4 regions of the Sporosarcina sp. P20a genome follow, and region 3 is predicted to be linked to each of the others. Evidence: riboswitches for the same ligand, from Rfam matches in the RefSeq annotation. Region 3 holds a riboswitch; each other region holds the start of a gene.

Region 1 (4,665 bases), on a different contig from region 3:
TTTATTGTACCAACTTCAAATTCAACTTTTAAAGGACAACGGCTAAAAGTATTTGTGTAATCGGGCGCGTGAATGGAAAACGATATTGAGTCACAATACCGATGAGTTTTTCAGGAAGCTAAAAGAGCACAAATCCTGTTCTTGAATAGCAGAACATGTATTAATAATGGACACTCTCGATCTTCAAGCATTTCATACACTTCCTATATGTTACGTTTTCTGTATATTCGTGTATGCACTGTGCTTGCAGGAGAGCCAACTGTTCTTCTAACTGATGAAGATTTCGGCGTTTTACAGAGATCTGATGAATTAACTGTTCGGTTGTCATAACTCCATTCACTCCTTATTAAAGATAGATTTCAGCACCGGATTTTTTAAATTCTTCAGCTTTCTCCTTCATGCCACTTTCCATTGCTAGCTTCTCTTCTAAACTGTTTTCATCAGCGTATTTTCTAATGTCGTGTGAAATTCGCATACTGCAAAATTTAGGTCCGCACATCGAACAGAAGTGGGCGATCTTGGCTCCTTCAGCCGGCAATGTTTCATCATGATATTCCATCGCGCGTTCAGGATCCAAACTTAAATTAAATTGATCTCGCCAACGGAATTCGAAACGGGCTTTTGATAATGCGTCGTCACGTTTGTGTGCATTCGGATGACCTTTAGCTAAATCAGCTGCATGGGCTGCAATTTTATACGTAATGACGCCTTCACGCACATCATCTTTATTCGGTAAACCAAGATGTTCTTTAGGAGTTACATAGCATAACATTGCCGTTCCGAACCAACCGATCATAGCTGCACCAATAGCAGATGTGATGTGGTCATAGGCAGGCGCAATATCTGTCGTTAAAGGACCGAGCGTATAGAAAGGTGCTTCTTGGCAAATCTCCATTTGCTTATCAACGTTTTCCTTAATCAAATGCATTGGCACATGTCCAGGACCTTCTACCATGACTTGCACATCATGTGTCCAAGCAATTTTCGTCAGTTCGCCAAGTGTTTCAAGTTCAGCGAATTGTGCCTCGTCATTGGCATCAGCAATTGAGCCGGGACGTAATCCATCTCCTAATGAAAACGCGATATCGTACTGTTTCATAATTTCACATATATCTTCAAAGTGTGTGTAGAGAAAACTTTCTTTATGATGCAACATACACCACTGAGCCATAATAGAACCACCCCGTGAGACAATTCCAGTCACACGATGAATCGTCATGGGAATATAACGCAGCAGAACACCCGCATGGATTGTAAAGTAGCTGACACCCTGCTCTGCCTGCTCGATCAATGTGTCGCGGAATACTTCCCATGAGAGATCCTCCACTTTGCCGTTTACTTTTTCCAACGCTTGATATAGTGGTACCGTTCCTACTGGGACAGGGGAGTTGCGGATGATCCATTCACGTGTTGTGTGAATGTTCTTTCCTGTTGACAAATCCATGATATTGTCTGCACCCCAACGTGTAGCCCATGTCATTTTTTCCACTTCTTCAGCAATCGATGAGGAGACCGCAGAATTACCGATATTCGCATTGATTTTCACATGGAATTTACTTCCGATAATCATCGGTTCCGCTTCTGGGTGGTTAATATTAGACGGAATAATTGCCCGTCCTATCGCTACTTCATCCCGTACAAGTTCAGGCGTTACATTTTCACGGATTGCAATGAACTCCATTTCAGGTGTAATGATTCCTTTGCGCGCATAATGCATTTGTGTAACATTCATACCGCTTTTTGCACGTAATGGCTTACGTTTCAACAATGGAAATTCTGCATCTTTTTGCATATTTTCTAGTGAACGATATCCATTATCCCGCGGCTTCACTTGCCTGCCTTCATACTCTTCCACGTCATTTCGTTCAATTATCCAGCTCTTCTTGATAATTGGAAGTCCTTTTTTGATATCCACTTGAAAACCAGCTTCCGTATATTTACCACTTGTATCATACACACGGAAAGGTTCATTCGCTATTTCACCTTGATCAGTTACAGTTGGTGATAGCTCAATTTCACGCATCGGTACGAGTATGTCTGGACGACTTCCTCGTACGTAAATCTTTCTACTGGCTGGAAAACATTCATGGATATGGATTTCTTCTTGCTTCTCTTGCATTTTGTCATCGTCTCCTTTTAAGGGGCGACATGACTCGATTTAAGTGATGGGAATCGGCAACAAAAAAGACCAGTTCCGTATATAGGACCTGGTCTTCAAAACGCAAAAATACGCGTCGCTGATAAAATGAAAACTTCCCTACGCTGGTACGAGCCAGATCAGGTCCAAAGAGTCCGGAATGCGTGTACTATCATTCCATCTCAGTCCAATAACGTTGGACACCCCTAGTTATAGTATTTAATTGTTCGAACAGGAACAGTCTACCATACCTTAATCGGTTTTCAAAGAGTAATTATACTTTTAATTTCCATAGATTCCGTTATTTTCATGTAACTAGTGTGATCGGTGAGGAAACAGAAATGCATAATCAGAAGAAAACCTCCAAAATACTGTACATTCAGTCCTATAGTAAGTTTGTAGAAAAGTATATCGCTGGCTTGTCTGTAAAGATAGATCTATGGACAAGCTATTTTTATAAAAGATTTCAACACCACTCAAGAAAGCATGTAATGACGAGATGTGAATGTCTTTGTATGACTTGTAAGATGCATAAGTAGTGATGACGTGAGATAATCAAAAATGAAAAAACAAAAGAGGGAAGGAGCAAAGTAGTAGAGCTTACATCGTATAACATATCTGGGATTGAGAAGGATGAATGCTATGGGAAAGTAAAGTCAAATACATATTCTGTTTTTCATCTTGGTGCATGTCATTATGTGCCTCAAGTATGCAGTAATTGAAGCAATGATTTTATTGTAGTCTAGACACGCTTGCATACAGCTAATTAGAAATATCATTCCTATGGAGGAGGTAACCAATATATGTCCTATGTTTTACTCATTATTGGATTTGTATTATTAATAAAAGGAGCCGACTATTTCGTGGATGGTTCTTCAAATATCGCAAGACTTTTACAAATTCCGCCTATATTGATTGGGTTGACTATTGTAGCACTTGGAACTAGCTCACCAGAAGCGACGGTCAGTATAATTGCAGCGATGGGCGGAAACGCGGACGTTGCAGTAGGGAACGTAGTGGGAAGTAATATATTCAATATTACCATCGTTGTCGGAATGGCAGCATTTCTGTTTCCGTTGAAGGTACAAAGTGAAACGATCCGTAAAGAGATTCCGTTCACTTTACTGGCAGGTATAGTTATGTTGGTGTTGATGAGTGATATGGCACTACAAGGCTTCAGCAGCAATATGATTACGCGCGGTGATGGGATTATCTTCTTACTATTCCTTTCGATCTTTATGTACTATGTGATTGAACTTGGCCTCCGAAGCCGTCAAAATGCTACGCTTACACAAACCACTGAGAATGTGAAGTGGGGGAAGAATATACTAATTACCCTAGTCGGGCTGTCGGCAATTATTTTCGGAGGAGATTTAGTCGTTAGTAACGCCACGAAAATAGCTTATTCTCTTGGCATGAGTGAAACATTGGTAGGTCTTACGATCATCGCAATCGGTACTTCTCTGCCTGAATTAGTTACATCGATTTCAGCGGCATTGAAAAAGGAAAGCGAAATTGCTTTAGGGAACATCGTCGGGAGTAATATTTTCAACATCCTGTTTGTTCTCGGGGCTTCCTCTGTCATCACGCCCATCGCGGTGAACGATAAAGTATTTATTGACGTCATCATTATGCTTGTATTGACCTTAGTATTGTTGCTATTCGCTAGAACGGGCTTCAAAATTGGTAAGCGTGAAGGTCTTATGCTAGCTGTAGCGTACGTTTTGTATCTAGTGTATGTTATTTTACGTAATTAAGAAAAAATCACCAAGTTTGCTATAACGGGACTTGCTTACTCTTATGTACAACAGGGCAAAAGAGTCGATCATCGGCATGCCGATCAATAAGAGAAGGCTACTCTCCATTCATTCATGGAAAGTAGCCTTTTTTATCTGTATGGCATGATCTATAGTTATCTCCACTTATAGCCGATGCCCCAAACTGTCACCAAAATTTCGTCAATAGGGAAATTTGATTTCCTCAACTTATCTCGTAGATTTCGAATATGCGAATCGACTGTTCGAACTTCCGTATACGTATCATATTCCCAAGCTACTTGAAGCAAGTCTTCCCGTGTGAACGTCCGATTTGGCCGAGTCATCATCGCTTCAATAATATAGAATTCCTTTAACGTAAGACGAACTTCCTGCGAGTCGTATAGGATGGAATAGGACTCCAAGTTAAGAGTGAATGGACCTTCATGAACAGACTTCGGTTGAATGTCGTCCTCTGTACGCCGTAATGCCACGCGCACTCTCGCGGTAAGTTCACGCTCGTCAAATGGTTTTGTAATATAATCATCTGCCCCTTGGTCAAGTCCTTTTACAACATCTGATTTATCGGATCGAGCCGTCAATAAAATTACAGGTACAGCTGACACTTCTCTAATTCTGCGGCAAACTTCCCATCCATCCATGCCAGGCATCATGACATCGAGCAATACAAGATGTACGTCCTCCACGTTGAATAGCTCAAGTGCTTTTTGGCCGTCAGTCGCTTGCAAGCAACGATATCCGTGTGGTGCGAGG
Region 2 (4,665 bases), on a different contig from region 3:
AAGGAACGCGGTACAGTCTGCAAAGTGCCTGACACTTCTTGGCGAATCCGAGCAAAGCTTCGCCTTCAAGTGCATTCGATCCTTTTTCACGCAACTGAAAACATGTGATACCACCGCGCAGAGCTGCTTCCACTATTGTTAATGGATCCTGACTACCCGAGTTTGGTGTGCCCATTACAAAATATAAGCCTAATGCTTTCCTCACTTCCATCGTTCGCATCAGTGCAACTCCTTTTTTAGCTCACCGTATGCCCAGTGATTTGTCGGTCCGTGTCCTGAACCAATCTTTAAGCCATGTTCAATCGCAGCCTGTATGAACTGCTTTGCTTCGGCGACTGCATCTGGCAACGAAAAGCCTCTCGCTAGAAAACTCGTCAAAGCAGCTGCAAATGTGCATCCAGTTCCATGTGTATCTTTCGTTTGAATCCAAGGTGTTGTCACAGTGAACGATTGACCGTCTGCGTCCGCGTAATAATCTTTTGCATCCAGCACGTCATTACGGTGTCCGCCTTTCATCACGACGGCTTTCGCTCCCATCTGGATAAAAGCGGTTGCGGCTTGCCGAATGTCTTCGTCTGTCTGTATTTTCATTCCAGTCAGCACTTCCGCTTCAGGAATATTCGGTGTAACAATTGTAGCCAGTGGTAGTAAATGTTCTTTTAATGCTTGAATCGCCTGTTGTTGCAATAAAGATTGTCCGCCCTTTGCAATCATGACAGGGTCAATAACTAAAGGAATTGGAGGATATTCTTTTAATAGCGCAGCAACTTCAGTAATGATTTCTGCCGAAAATAGCATGCCGGTTTTACATGCTTTTACATCAAAGTCATCAAGCACTGCACGTATTTGTGCTATGACTCCGTCGGTCTGTATCGGATATACACCGTGAACGCCATGTGTGTTCTGTGCAGTCACTGCGGTGATCGCAGACGTTCCGAATACACCTAGCTCTTGAAATGTCTTTAAGTCGGCCTGAATTCCTGCTCCTCCTCCGCTATCCGAACCTGCAATGGTCAATGCTACTTGTACTGTCAATTGAAAAACCTCCTGTCTATTATGCTAAAGATGTTTTCGATTCGCGATCCAATGTATGTAATATATTTAAGAAGTTCACAGCAAAGTCTCCAGGACCACGGGAAATTTTCGCTGTTTGTTCACCAGCTCGTTTATAAAATAAAAGTGCATCTGCAACGGCTTCCAAAGGATGTTCCATTCCTACTGAGAGAAAAGCACCTGTGACAGAACTGAGTAAACATCCTGTGCCGGTTATGGTAGTCATCATAGGGTGGCCGCCTGTGATAGACAATGTGGAATGGCCGTCCGTGACGATATCGACTTCGCCCGATACTGCTACGAGACAGTTGTACTTACGAGCAGTCTTTTTCGCCAGATCTTCGATGTCTGCAGAACCTTCTCCTGCGTCCACACCTTTAGCGGCCCAAGGTACATCTGCAATCGCAGCAAGTTCCCCTGTATTACAGCGGATCAATGTGACATCTACTTCGTCCAGTACTTTCAGGACGCTAGCTTTACGAAAAGGGGTGGCGCCTGCACCAACCGGGTCTAGTACAACAGGTTTTCCTGCTGCACGGGCACTGTTTCCAGCTAAAATCATTGCGTCCACTGTTTGTTGCTTTAACGTGCCAATATTTAAAATACTGCAAGCGGCAATTTTTGCAATATCTTCTGCTTCCTCTACTGCATCCGCCATAACGGGAGATGCACCTATTGCAAGTAAACCATTTGCTTGGAAATTCGCGACTACAAAATTTGTAATGCAATGAACGAGCGGTTGCTTTTGACGAAGTTGTTGAATAAGCTGCATGTTTCTCTTCCTTCCTTTAAAGGTATATATACAAAAAGCCCATGCATTGATGGGCGGTTGGGTATGAAAACTACCCACTTTCCTCCGCTAGTATGTACTAGATCAGGTTCAAAGGGTTTGCGTAATTGCATCTCAGCCAAAAAGTAGGCACCCCTAGTGGTTGCTATGTATCAGACAGGCTAATTATATCATATACATGAAAAAGGTTAAAACGATACTGGAATAATGGGGTGGAAGTACGTGGAAATGAGCGATTGCGCATAGAGGAAGAGGTATAACTATATGCTGAATGTTACATAATTATCTGAAGGCGTATAACTGTTTCAGATGAAATAGATAAAAGGGAGCAGATCGCAAATGGAGAAATTATTCGAAATTCAACAAATGGACCATTCAATGGATGATATATCGTTTACGTGGAGTGACACAGGTGGTTATTATCGTGTCTATAAAAATGACCAGCAAGTATATGAAGGAACGGCCCCGAAGTTTACAGATGGGCAGCTAGACCCATCACATCCTTTCCAGTATACAGTGGAACGAGTAGAGGAAGGATGGGTTCGAGATGTAATTGTTATCCAGACATCTGCCCTGACCGCGGTACAAGAAGATGAACATCCTTTACAACGACTAGTGATCACGACGATTGCCGCCTCCTCACAAATTGCTCTGTCGTGGGAGTGGATTAAGGACGTGGAGAAATTCGATATTTACCGTAACGGTCAATACCTCGAAACAATTGCTGATAATCGTTTTATTGATCGCGAGGTAAGTTCTTCGGAGTCGGTCGTTTACAGTGTGTCGGCAACATGCCCGTTGATTGATAGCAATCAGAAAATGAATATCAGTAAGTCAATCGCATCAAAAGTGTATGAAGTGATTATGCCCCCGAATCCGAATAATAAACCAACAGAAGAAGTCTACACCTTTTCTGTGCGTGTAAAGCAACGGGATCAATTACTCACACCGATAGCTGACAGAAAAAAATTAAATGAAGTGAAGCAATGGAAGTTCCGCTATACGACGTTTTTAAAGGAAGATATTATAAAGAATCCAAATCTCTTTTCACCTATTTCATACTTTACGGGGGATGATCGAGACTTTAATCCGGAAGGGAAAAGTTTCCGCACACGTGTGGATATAGAAGGACAGTTTGTCGCAGGAGATAGCACACTTCAATTTACAAAAGCAACCGGACCAACAATTGGTATGAATTATATGAAACGATATAAGCGCCATGACCATGCGTCTGTAGACGGTATAGAAATTGAGCGATTAGAAGGGAAATCGACTGAAGTTCATTTTGCAATCAACCATGACGTGGGCAACCCACTAACTGCTTCGCCACCTATTCATTATGAAGTGAAAGCTCATTTGGATCGGAATGGGAACTTAGACTTAGTTGGTTATCATAATGATGCGCCTCATCATGAAATCTATTTAGCACTTGATGACGAGGACTGGCGATCGGTGCATCGTACTGAAAGTGAAGGGTTAGCGTATTTGACTGGTGTGCTTGGAGATAATTATTGGCGTTACGTGACATGTAATTAATAATAAACCGCCGCAGTCCATAGTGGATTGCGGCGGTTTACTTGACTAAGTCGTGCTATTTGATCGTTTCTTGAAAACTCTTTCGGTCTGAATTAAGCTTGGTGACCCGTACGTTCAACTTACTGATTGATTCCTCTGTTAGTTCAATTCCTCCGTCTTGCTCATATTTCTTCCACGTGTTCAAGTCTTTTCTGTATAACTGTTCGGAAAATCGATAGACGTCAATGTTTTTTTCTATAGCCTCTTTGTATGTCTCTAAAATTTGTTTAGATATCTCTTCCTCCAATCTTTTCTGGATATCTTTTATCGAAATGGAGCCTTCCTTTGTACTCAGTGATGCTTCGACATCTACTTCCACATTAAATTTCACACCATTTTTATTGATGGGTGTAATGGTCGGTTTTACTTTATCGACTATTATGGATACGTGATCATCTTTTTCTGTTTTGAAAGAAATTCGACCACGTTTAGTTTTCTTATTCATCCACTGCAATCCTCTTGCGCTAGAACCCGAAATAAATCCTTTGAAATTGTGGCGTGAAATGGACGCTATGCCTGATAATACAGGTGCTGCAACGGATTCTTTTGCAGACTCCCAATTATCCTTTACATCGATGAGAGGGATTGCTGCTTCGTGACCTGGCTCGTCCAAACCGATAATCAGCTCGCGTATATTCGTAGGATAGACAAACGATTCTTGTTCGTAGGAATTGTCTGGATCACCAAGCTTTGATAGGGTAAGTGCTTTATTAATAACAGGCCGGACCAGCAACACGTCCTGCACCGGATCTTTTGTGGCGTATAACCAAATTTGATAGCGCGTTTCTAGATACCGTGTAATTCTGTCAATGACTGTATTCAATTTGCCGTGCTCCAACACCTTTTCCGATACAACAATGTAAGAAGCATGTCCCCAAAATACCTGCTGGTCAACGGAATGGTACAGCTGGGCAAGGGCATCATCAAACGTATCGGCCTTTGCAAATCCTACTTCTGCCTGAGGTATGTCACTCACGGGTTGTTCAGATTTTGGTGTGTTGGCAAAGTCGATGATCTGTATATATATGTGAAATTGATTGTCTATATAATCAACACCCAAGCCGTTGACATACAGCATTCGCTCGGGTTCTCTCATATCCCAGCAACCCGCCAGTAATAACGTCAGACAAAGTGTTGCGTACAACGCAGCTTTTTTCATTCTCCCGTTCCTTTCTGGCGTGTTTTATCCTTTGGATGCAATACGTCAGGTCGCTCATTGTATTGCTCAGTAGGTAGACGGAACAATG
Region 3 (4,665 bases):
ACATTCCGTATGAAATTAGCCTTATTATATCTCTCCACTTCATAGAAACGTAACGTATCCGCAAGCATATCGTCTACCGTACGAATAATTTCTGGTATAGACGGAGTATTATACGCAGTAGTTTTTACATTAGACTGCACTGCTTTAGAAAGTCCAGTTATGGATAACACTTCATTTGGTACTTCACCTTGCAAAGGTAGAAGTACTTTTTGGTTACTTTCAACCGTAACAGAGCCAACTGTTAGAACTCCATTACCTATAGTCCAGTTACTAGCGTCTGAAGCGGCTTCCGTAAACGTGTCTCCACTTAATGTGAGTTCAATAGTCGGATCCTTGTCCCCGACTTTCAACTTCGTAATGGATTCAAGAACTGCATTGCGTTTATAGAAAATGTGAATCTTATCATTTTCATTGACTGCGTTATCAATTAGTGAAGTAGATGATCCTTCATTAACATCAACAACCCACTGATCACTGCCATGTAAGCTTCCATTTTGAACGTTGTTAATCGATACAAAATTCTCTTTCGCTTGATCCAACTCGTAAGGAATATTTTGTTCTTTTAGCAACTGTTCAACCACTTGTACAATCGTACTGCCTGTTTCGAAAGTTACTTCAGTATCTGAAAGAATCGGTGCATCTAACCCATCGATGTTCACGTGGGCTGCAGGTTGCTCTGCTATTAAAGCAATTCGATTCCAAACAGAATTTCCCGCTTTCATGTCTGCAAGCGCAAGCAATACTTGTTCTGTTGCCATTAAGTTCGCTCTCGGATCTTTAGCTTTCCACTTATAAGAGCCATCTCCAAACTGGAAACCTTTTATTGCATCTACTACTGTCTGATCGCCTACATGCCAATTTTCTGCTAGTACATTTTCATTGACTGCAGCTAGACCCCAAATCGCTGTCGCTGTGGAGTTGGCATTATCACCCATTCCAATTTTACCAGGTGAATTAAATCCACCAGTGGTTAAATCTAATTGTCTAGCTCGTAATAAGTTCTTCGTTCTCTTAATAGCTGCATCTGCCGCCTCTTCCCCTTGATAGTTCGACAAAGCAATCATGCCCATACCTGTCATATCTGGGTCTGAATCCGGACCGAAGAATGAATATCCGCCATCTTCATTTTGGTTATCGATTAAAAACTGGAGTGCTTTTTGTTTCTTATCCGCATTCCACTCGCCTAAATCGGCACCTAGACGTTCGCCTGTATCCATCGCAAGCAAAGCCCACATATGTTTATTAATGCCGCCAAATGAGCCTGTCTCTTCATTTTGTTGTGACGCCAATTCTACATAAAGATTCCGATTCGTTTCCCATGCATCAGCTGGATCTTCGTTCATTGCAAGTAATCCGAAGATAAAGCGAATATGCTCTGTGCCATGATGTATAGGTTCCAGATTACCTGGATCTTTTCTTTGCCAATCTGGTAATTTCCACTTACCATCATTCAGATCTTCACCTGCCGCGTAAAGTCCGACTAATGTTTGCCATGAATCCAATTTCATTCCTTTGTTTTTATAAAACTGAACGGTTTTAGCTAGTAATTCTTCCACATCTGTCTGCTCGACAACTGTTCCTTTTGTATTCTCTACACCTGTATCCACCGCTTGTACTGTCGGGGTTACAAACGACAATACCAACATCAAACTTAGCAACACAGATAATATCTTACTTATTCGACTACCATTCCTCAACGACTCCTACCCCCTATTTTTTTCAATAAAAAAATCCCGCCTCCGGAAAGAGACAAGGATGGATGGATGCGTGTTTAGACATACATAATACAACACAACATACATACCTTTTTCCGGAAGGTTGTAAGCATGGTATTATGGTAAGTCTCCTGACTTTTGGATACAAACGCAACTTCACCCTTCCCAGTACGAATACCAGTGGTTGTCTGAAGTCACTTTCCAATTACAGTGGCCGGACCGTCCAGGATTTTCACCTGATTCCTTTTTAAGTCTTGCAAGCTAGCAAGACACCAAAATACGCTATAAACTACTATTAATCATAAGGAGTCGACATAACAATTGCAATAGCAAGATTTTTGACGTGTAAGGTGTTTTCCAAATTCCTATAATTGACCAATTTATTCCTGTCCTATCTTGACTATCTTTTCAGACTATGTAACGATAAGAGATGGATAAACACTAGGGGTGCTTTAGCTGAGAGAGGCATTCGCCTTAACCCTTGAACCTGCACTAGATAATGCTAGCGGAGGGAAGTGGACATATGACGGATTTCGACCGTACTATGCAACCGCTTCGCACATAGAAGTGGTTTTTTTTGTGTGTATTTTTTGAGGAAATGAGAAGTGGTAATCATATGACTACTAATGTTTTAGAATTTACGAATGTATCCTTTCATTATCAAGCAACGAACGCTTCGAAACCAACTGCTATTTTCGATCAAGTCGATTGGCATGTGAATGAAGGCGAATTTGTCAGCATCATTGGACCAAGCGGATACGGAAAAAGCACGTTGTTCCGACTCATCACGGGTCTTGAGAATCCTGACAGTGGAGAGATTTCATTGAACGGAGAAGCGACAGCAAAGCGGTTAGGCAAAGTCGGTTATATGCCGCAGCAAGACTTACTCATGCCATGGCGAACCATTCTTGAAAATGTTCGACTGCCACTGGAACTTCAAGGAAGTACACCTTCATCAGATGAAATTATCCAGCTACTCGCTGATTTCGGATTGCCTGGAGAAGAAAACGCCTACCCTGGAAATTTATCAGGCGGGATGCGACAACGTGTTTCCTTTTTGCGAACAATCTTAACAGGTTCCACTATTTTCTTGCTGGACGAGCCATTCAGCGCTCTAGATGCGATTACACGGCTGACGATGCAAGAGTGGTTAATCGACCAATGGCAAAAGCTCGACAAAACGATCGTCTTCATCACACATGATATCGACGAAGCACTATTTCTATCGGATCGCATCTTTGTACTCGCTGAAAAACCGGTGCAGACGATTCGCGAAGTCATCGTACCACTCAGCCGACCACGTACTATGCGCGACTTGGCACGACCTAAACTGATAGAACTGAAAGAGCAACTCATCAGCGAGCTTCGTTCGGAGGCGCGGCTATGAAGAACATCACTTCGTATAGTTGGTCACTACTTTTCGTTGCGATTGTACTTGGTTTATGGGAAATCAGCGCACGTCTATACGACAAAAGCTTTCTCTTCCCGTCGCCCTCAGCGATTCTGATTCGATTATGGGAGCTGAAAACGGAGCTTTTTATCCACCACTTACCTCCGACAGCGTTAACGATTTTGATTGGCTTATCGATTTCGATCATAATCGGATCGACACTGGCAATTGCCATGTATAGTAAGAAACCGATCGAGCAGGCGTTTTACCCTATTCTGATCGCGTCGCAAACGATTCCGGTGATCGCGCTAGCACCGATTTTCGTCTTGTGGTTTGGCTACAGTATTTGGAGTAAAGTGGCGGTCACCGTACTGATCACGTTTTTCCCCATTACCGTCAGCGTTTTTGACGGCTTACGCTCGTCAGATAAAAACTTACGTGAATTAATGCTGACAATGGGCGCATCAGCAAAAGATATCTTCTATAAATTAGACCTACCTTCCGCTTTGCCGTCTTTCTTCTCCGGACTCAAAGTGGCGGTCACACTTAGCGTAATCGGTGCGGCTATTGGGGAATGGCTAGGCGCTCAGGCGGGGCTTGGGTATTTCAGCAGAAGAATGATGACGCAATTTGACAGTGCCGCCGTCTTCGCACCGATCGTCTTGCTTTCTGCAGTAGGCATTATCTTCTTTCTACTCGTCGTCGTATTGGAAAAACACTTTTTACAATGGAGGAATCACCAATGAAAAAACGTCTGTTCCTTAGCCTTACGTTTCTACTTTTATTGCTAGCTGGATGTACGAATAATACGCCTGCTACAGATCAAGAAGAGACACCGAACAATGAAAAGAAAAAAGTCAGCATCATGCTCGACTGGTATCCGAATGCAGTACATAGCTATATTTATGTAGCCCAGGAAAAAGGCTATTTCAATGAAGAAAACGTGGAATTGGACATTCAATTCCCTGCCAATCCGACAGACCCTATGAACTTGACCGCAGCAGGAAAAGTGACACTTGGACTGTATTACCAACCGGATGTCATTTTAGCGCAAGCCAATGAAGACATTCCAATTAAAGCAATCGCTTCTATCGTGCGTGAACCGCTAAATTACACCGTCATGCTAGAGGAAAGTCCGATTCAATCTCCTAAAGATCTCGAAGGCAAAACGATTGGCTACCCTGGGATTCCATTAAACGAATCTCTAATTAAAACGATGGTCACAAATGACGGCGGCGATTATGACAAAGTGAATATGATCGACGTTGGATTTGAACTCGAATCTTCACTCGTTTCAAAACGTGCCGATGCCGTGACAGGAACATTTATTAACCACGAAGTGCCTGTCATGAACTCAAAAGGATTCAAAACGCGCTACTTTAATCCAGTAGACTATGGTGTACCGAATTATAGTGAAATCGTGTTGTTAACGAGTGACGATACGTGGGATAAAGAACGAGACGCAATCCAAGCGTTCTGGCGGGCAGCACAAAAAGGCTATGAATTCATGGTAGAACAGCCTGAAGAAGCTCTCGACCTCTTGCTGAACAACCAAGATCA
Region 4 (4,665 bases), on a different contig from region 3:
GCTACCCGCTCTATCCAGCGAGTAAAGCGCTCATAAAACCGCTCGAGCGCTCAATGCCAAGAGCTATCCGCTCTATCAGACACGCTACCCGCTCATAAAACCACGCACCACCGCTCTCCCCCAAAAAAACGATCACCCCAACAAACCAGCCACAATCCTCCGCGCAACCGTAATATCCTTCGTTCCATGCACCAACATCCGGCCGTCGCGGAATAACACGAGTCGATGGTCGTCATATTCACAGGAAACCAAATAAGGGTTTTGCTTTAAATCAGAAACAATATCGCGAATGGACTCGGCAAATGGTATCAGTTCAACTTGTCGATTCTTCGGCCATGTCAGTTGAACGGTGTCGCGTCCGCACAGTACGGCGGTCCGAATGACTTCATTGGCAGACAGATAAGGATAGACAGGGGTGTCTGAGCAACTTGGGCAATTGGGTTTCTTCATGCTTTGTACGTTCATTGCGGCGCGTTCGCCTGTCCAGAGATCGACGGATTCGAGACGGGGTTCCATCGTCGCCCCCGTGATACACTTCAGCAGTTCCGCGGTTTGTCGGGCAGCAGTTGTGACGACGATGGGCGAGATGACGCCGACTGTATCGCATGTCAAAGACTGTGGCGGCAATGCTTCGAGCAGGCAATGTAAGCAGGGCGCTTCTTCTTTTACACCAATCGGAAACGTCAGACCGTAGCTACCGACGCAAGCACCCATGAAGAAGGGGATGCCGAGTTGTAATGCGGCATCATTTGCGAGTAATCGAGTTTCGATATTATCTGTGCCATCGAGAATGAATTGATGGCCTTCGAATAATTCGAGGACATTTTCAGGCGTGACATCCGCCACAATCCCACGAACTTTCACGTCGCTGTTGATAGCGCGCAATCGGTTTTCCGCAGCGATCGCTTTAGGCAATTGATCGATGACATCTTGCTCTGTATATAATTGCTGTCTATGAAGATTGGTCCATTCCAAAATATCGCGATCGACAATCGTCAGTTCGCCGATCCCTGCCCGCACTAGCATCTCCGCTCCGGAAGAGCCGAGCGCACCAGCTCCTAAGACGAAAACTTTTGCTTCGCGGATACGTTGTTGCCCAATTGGTCCGATGGGTGCAAACAGTTCTTGCCGAGAATATTTACCGATCAAGTCGTCACAAGCCCTTCAGTCGGACTGCTAGCTACACCATAATCACGGACCGGCATACGTCCAGCTTTATAACCGAGACGTCCCGCTTCAATCGCGAGCTTCATTGCTTCCGCCATCATGATAGGATTGGCGGCTTCCGATACTGCCGTATTCAACAATACACCGTCTGCGCCGAGTTCCATCGCAAAAGCTGCGTCTTTTGGAGAGCCGACTCCTGCGTCAATGATGACGGGTACATTGGATTGCTCAATAATAAATGACAAGTTCAATGGGTTCAGAATGCCTCTGCCCGAACCAATCGGTGCAGCACCCGGCATAATAGCGTGAACACCTAATTCGCATAGTTTTCTCGCAAGTACTACATCGTCTGACGTATAGGGCAATACAATGAAGCCTTCCTCTAACAGCATTTCAGAAGCGCGTAATGTTTCCACGGGATCAGGAAGCAGCGAACGGCTACATCCAATGATTTCAACCTTTACCATGTCGCAAAGTCCGGATGCTTTGGCGAGACGTGCGATATGTACGGCTTCTTCTGCTGTACTCGCTCCTGCTGTATTTGGCAGCAATGTATAGCGCGTCAAATCAAGTCGCTCTAGGAAATTGGGCTGTGATGCTTCGAAAATATCCATGCGTCGTACCGCAAACGTCAGGATTTCTGCTTCCGATACAGCGACTGCTTGTTCCTGTATTTTAAATGAAGGATATTTCCCTGTACCTAATAATAATCGTGAAGAGAATTCTTTATCTGCAATTTTTAACATCTTCATCCGCCTCCTACAAAATGTATGATTTCAATTTGGTCTCGGTCCATGATCGGTGCGTCGTAGTGATCTTTCTCCAAAATCTCTTTGTTTTTCTCCACAATCAAAATGCGATCACCAAGTCCTAAATGTTCAAGTAACTGCTGAATCGTCCCTACTTCTGAAACAACTGAATACGATTTTCCGTTCAGATCAATCATTTTCTCCATAAGATACCTCTCCTATTCTATAACTTTGTAAGATTTCCAGTGAACGCATAGGAGATAATACGGCCGCACCTGCTACGTTATTTCGTTGTAAAATGGGCAGGTGATGCGGCTGAATTCCGCCGATCGCATACACGGGAACCGAACTACACTCAGCAATAGAAAACAATTCTTCCGTTCCGCGCGCTGGCAGTCCAGGCTTCGATGACGTCTTGAAAATATGCCCGTACAGGAGCCAATCAGCACCTTCTTGCGTAGCTTCCTTTGCTTCCTTCAATGAATGAATCGAGCAACCGAAAGTGAGCTCAGGAAATTTTCGATGTGCCTCCCGTAACGGCATACCATAACCAGTCAGCTGTACTTTTGAGAGGTTCAGTCTTCTAGCTAAGTGAGGTCTGGCATGAAGAATGAGCTTGTCGAGTGGAAATTCAGTACTGGCAAGACGCGTAACTAGATCTACTAGTTGTTCGTCTGTCTTGGACTTTTCCCGCAAAATGATGGCATCAAGAAGCGGTGCTGTCTGCAACAAATCTAGTGCCAGTTCATCAACCGAAAGACGGTCGTCGGTCACGCCAAGTAATTTCATTCATTCCCCTCCAATAGAAAAAACCACTTCCCGAATCGGAAAGTGGTAGAAATGTCGACAGAAATACATACGGAACGACTCGCCACTTCCCTCCGCAGGTGCTAACCTGTTCAGGTAATAAGGGTTTCAGAGCCACACTCTTTTCTCAGTCCTTGTGAAGGATTCCCCTAATGGTCAAAATATTTGGTTTTCAGAACTAGCGTATCATGCCCATGGTGGAATGAAAAGAGTTTTTTTGAATAAGTACTCATCCCGCAATTTAATTGCCGATATCGATTTCTACAACAATTACAGTGATCGTTAAGGATGCTTGTTTCTAGTGGAGCCAAATCAATATGTGTCTTGATGGGGGGTAGGTATTCTACTTAGTACGAATTTCAAATAGCGCTCCGAAAATAGGTAGAACGTAATTGTATGAAAGTATATGATAATTTCCTCCTCTTCAAGTGTATTTATTATCCTAAGTATAAGATTATTTTGTGAAATCTACGTTGAAGTCCGTCAAGTTTCGTCAAACAATACTTTTTCTTCTCGTCAAAGTGCTTTATACTGAATAAGTAGTACACATTTATGAATAGAGGAGAATCGTACGGATGAAATTAACCTATTCTGGTAAAACGAAAGACGTCTACCGCTTGGAAGATGGCCACGTGCTATTGAAATTCAAGGATGATGTAACAGGGGAAGATGGTGTATTCGATCCAGGTGCCAACACAGTAGGCCTGACGATTGATGGTGCTGGGAAGTCCGGACTTCGCATGACACAATACTTTTTTGAGAAATTGGCGGAGCAAAACATACCGACACATTACATCGATGCCAATCTGGACGAAGTAACGATGACGGTGAAGCCTGCTACGGTCTTTGGTAAAGGATTAGAAGTGATTTGTCGATACCGTGCGGTCGGAAGTTTCTTGCGCAGATTCGGTGCGTACGCTGAAGAAGGACAAGTACTTGATGCTTTCGTGGAAGTGACATTGAAAGACGACGAACGTCGAGATCCACCTATTTCAGAAGATGCTTTGGCCCAACTTCACATTTTGACGCATGAAGAATACGCAACACTTAAAGAATTAACTCAGCAAATTTCTGAAGTAGTCCGTTCAGAGATGGCCGAAAAAGGTTTAGAGCTATATGATATTAAATTGGAGTTTGGTCGTGATCCTGAGCGGAATATCATGTTGATCGATGAAATTTCAGGAGGCAATATGCGCGTTTATCAAGGTGATACATATATTGCACCAATGGAATTAGAAAAGATATTATTTTCATAAAATTCAACCGGAAACGAAAAATGTTTCCGGTTTTTTATATTCTCTCTCAGGCTATACGCTGACTGGCTTAGCTGAGTTTTACTTTTTAATCAAATAAATAAATAGATATATTTACTGTTGACAACGTTTTCGGAGTTTCCTATAATAGCAACCAGTGTCACAGGCGACACCTAGTTTGCTTCTTCGCCAGTGTGTGAACGTTGGTTGGATGAATGCGTATGGTAGTAAATTTTAGATAATGAAAGTGTCTTTCATATCAGCGAATCGTTAATATATCTGCTGTTTCCATGAACAAAAGCTCCCCGCTTTTGTAAAGGCGCTCTTTTTTGCTCTTCATACTGCAAGGCAGAAAGATAGCACCCATAGTAGCCAGCAAGAATCTCCATTTTGGCTTTTCTACGTAAGTACCCTTGCTATATCCGCTAGATTCATAACTAGAATCTGCCGAGTGTATGTGCTCGGTCCGTAAAAACCTCACATTAATGACTATTCGACGAACGTATTGGAAGTAGATCGTGTTCTCGGGTAACGAAGCACACATCTTAGAAATTCACAGATGATGAATACTTGTACAACTACATGTAAGAGAACTTGGAGGAGAAACTGTTTGGACACAAAACACAAAGTTTCGATTGCAGGACTAGATCCGAACGATCCGTATTCATTTCGTATTCCGACTGTAAATG

The links. Region 3 has a riboswitch for thiamine pyrophosphate ahead of CSV72_RS10045 (ABC transporter ATP-binding protein). Riboswitches for the same ligand answer to the same signal wherever they lie in the genome.
Region 1: linked by a shared signal. The riboswitch ahead of thiC (phosphomethylpyrimidine synthase ThiC) and the one ahead of CSV72_RS10045 (ABC transporter ATP-binding protein) in region 3 are both predicted to bind thiamine pyrophosphate.
Region 2: linked by a shared signal. The riboswitch ahead of thiM (hydroxyethylthiazole kinase) and the one ahead of CSV72_RS10045 (ABC transporter ATP-binding protein) in region 3 are both predicted to bind thiamine pyrophosphate.
Region 4: linked by a shared signal. The riboswitch ahead of CSV72_RS05720 (thiamine phosphate synthase) and the one ahead of CSV72_RS10045 (ABC transporter ATP-binding protein) in region 3 are both predicted to bind thiamine pyrophosphate.

Annotation. Positions count from the first base shown of each region.
Region 1 covers NZ_PDYT01000002.1:22,342-27,006, reverse strand. The annotation lists gene CSV72_RS17115 (hypothetical protein) at 208-330, shown strand; gene thiC (phosphomethylpyrimidine synthase ThiC) at 347-2,119, opposite strand; TPP riboswitch at 2,238-2,355, opposite strand; gene CSV72_RS03565 (calcium/sodium antiporter) at 2,941-3,894, shown strand; gene CSV72_RS03560 (response regulator transcription factor) at 4,050-4,665, opposite strand, start outside.
Region 2 covers NZ_PDYT01000012.1:5,951-10,615, forward strand. The annotation lists gene thiE (thiamine phosphate synthase) at 1-220, opposite strand, end outside; gene thiD (bifunctional hydroxymethylpyrimidine kinase/phosphomethylpyrimidine kinase) at 220-1,035, opposite strand; gene thiM (hydroxyethylthiazole kinase) at 1,055-1,825, opposite strand; TPP riboswitch at 1,888-1,990, opposite strand; gene CSV72_RS10640 (DUF3238 domain-containing protein) at 2,183-3,379, shown strand; gene CSV72_RS10645 (Ger(x)C family spore germination protein) at 3,435-4,577, opposite strand; gene CSV72_RS10650 (spore germination protein) at 4,574-4,665, opposite strand, start outside.
Region 3 covers NZ_PDYT01000010.1:43,553-48,217, reverse strand. The annotation lists gene CSV72_RS10050 (DUF4430 domain-containing protein) at 1-1,697, opposite strand, end outside; cobalamin riboswitch at 1,820-2,007, opposite strand; TPP riboswitch at 2,149-2,246, shown strand; gene CSV72_RS10045 (ABC transporter ATP-binding protein) at 2,332-3,102, shown strand; gene CSV72_RS10040 (ABC transporter permease) at 3,099-3,851, shown strand; gene CSV72_RS10035 (ABC transporter substrate-binding protein) at 3,848-4,665, shown strand, end outside.
Region 4 covers NZ_PDYT01000003.1:31,051-35,715, reverse strand. The annotation lists gene CSV72_RS05735 (ThiF family adenylyltransferase) at 133-1,149, opposite strand; gene CSV72_RS05730 (thiazole synthase) at 1,146-1,919, opposite strand; gene thiS (sulfur carrier protein ThiS) at 1,916-2,122, opposite strand; gene CSV72_RS05720 (thiamine phosphate synthase) at 2,106-2,705, opposite strand; TPP riboswitch at 2,776-2,884, opposite strand; gene CSV72_RS05715 (phosphoribosylaminoimidazolesuccinocarboxamide synthase) at 3,299-3,979, shown strand; gene ectA (diaminobutyrate acetyltransferase) at 4,587-4,665, shown strand, end outside.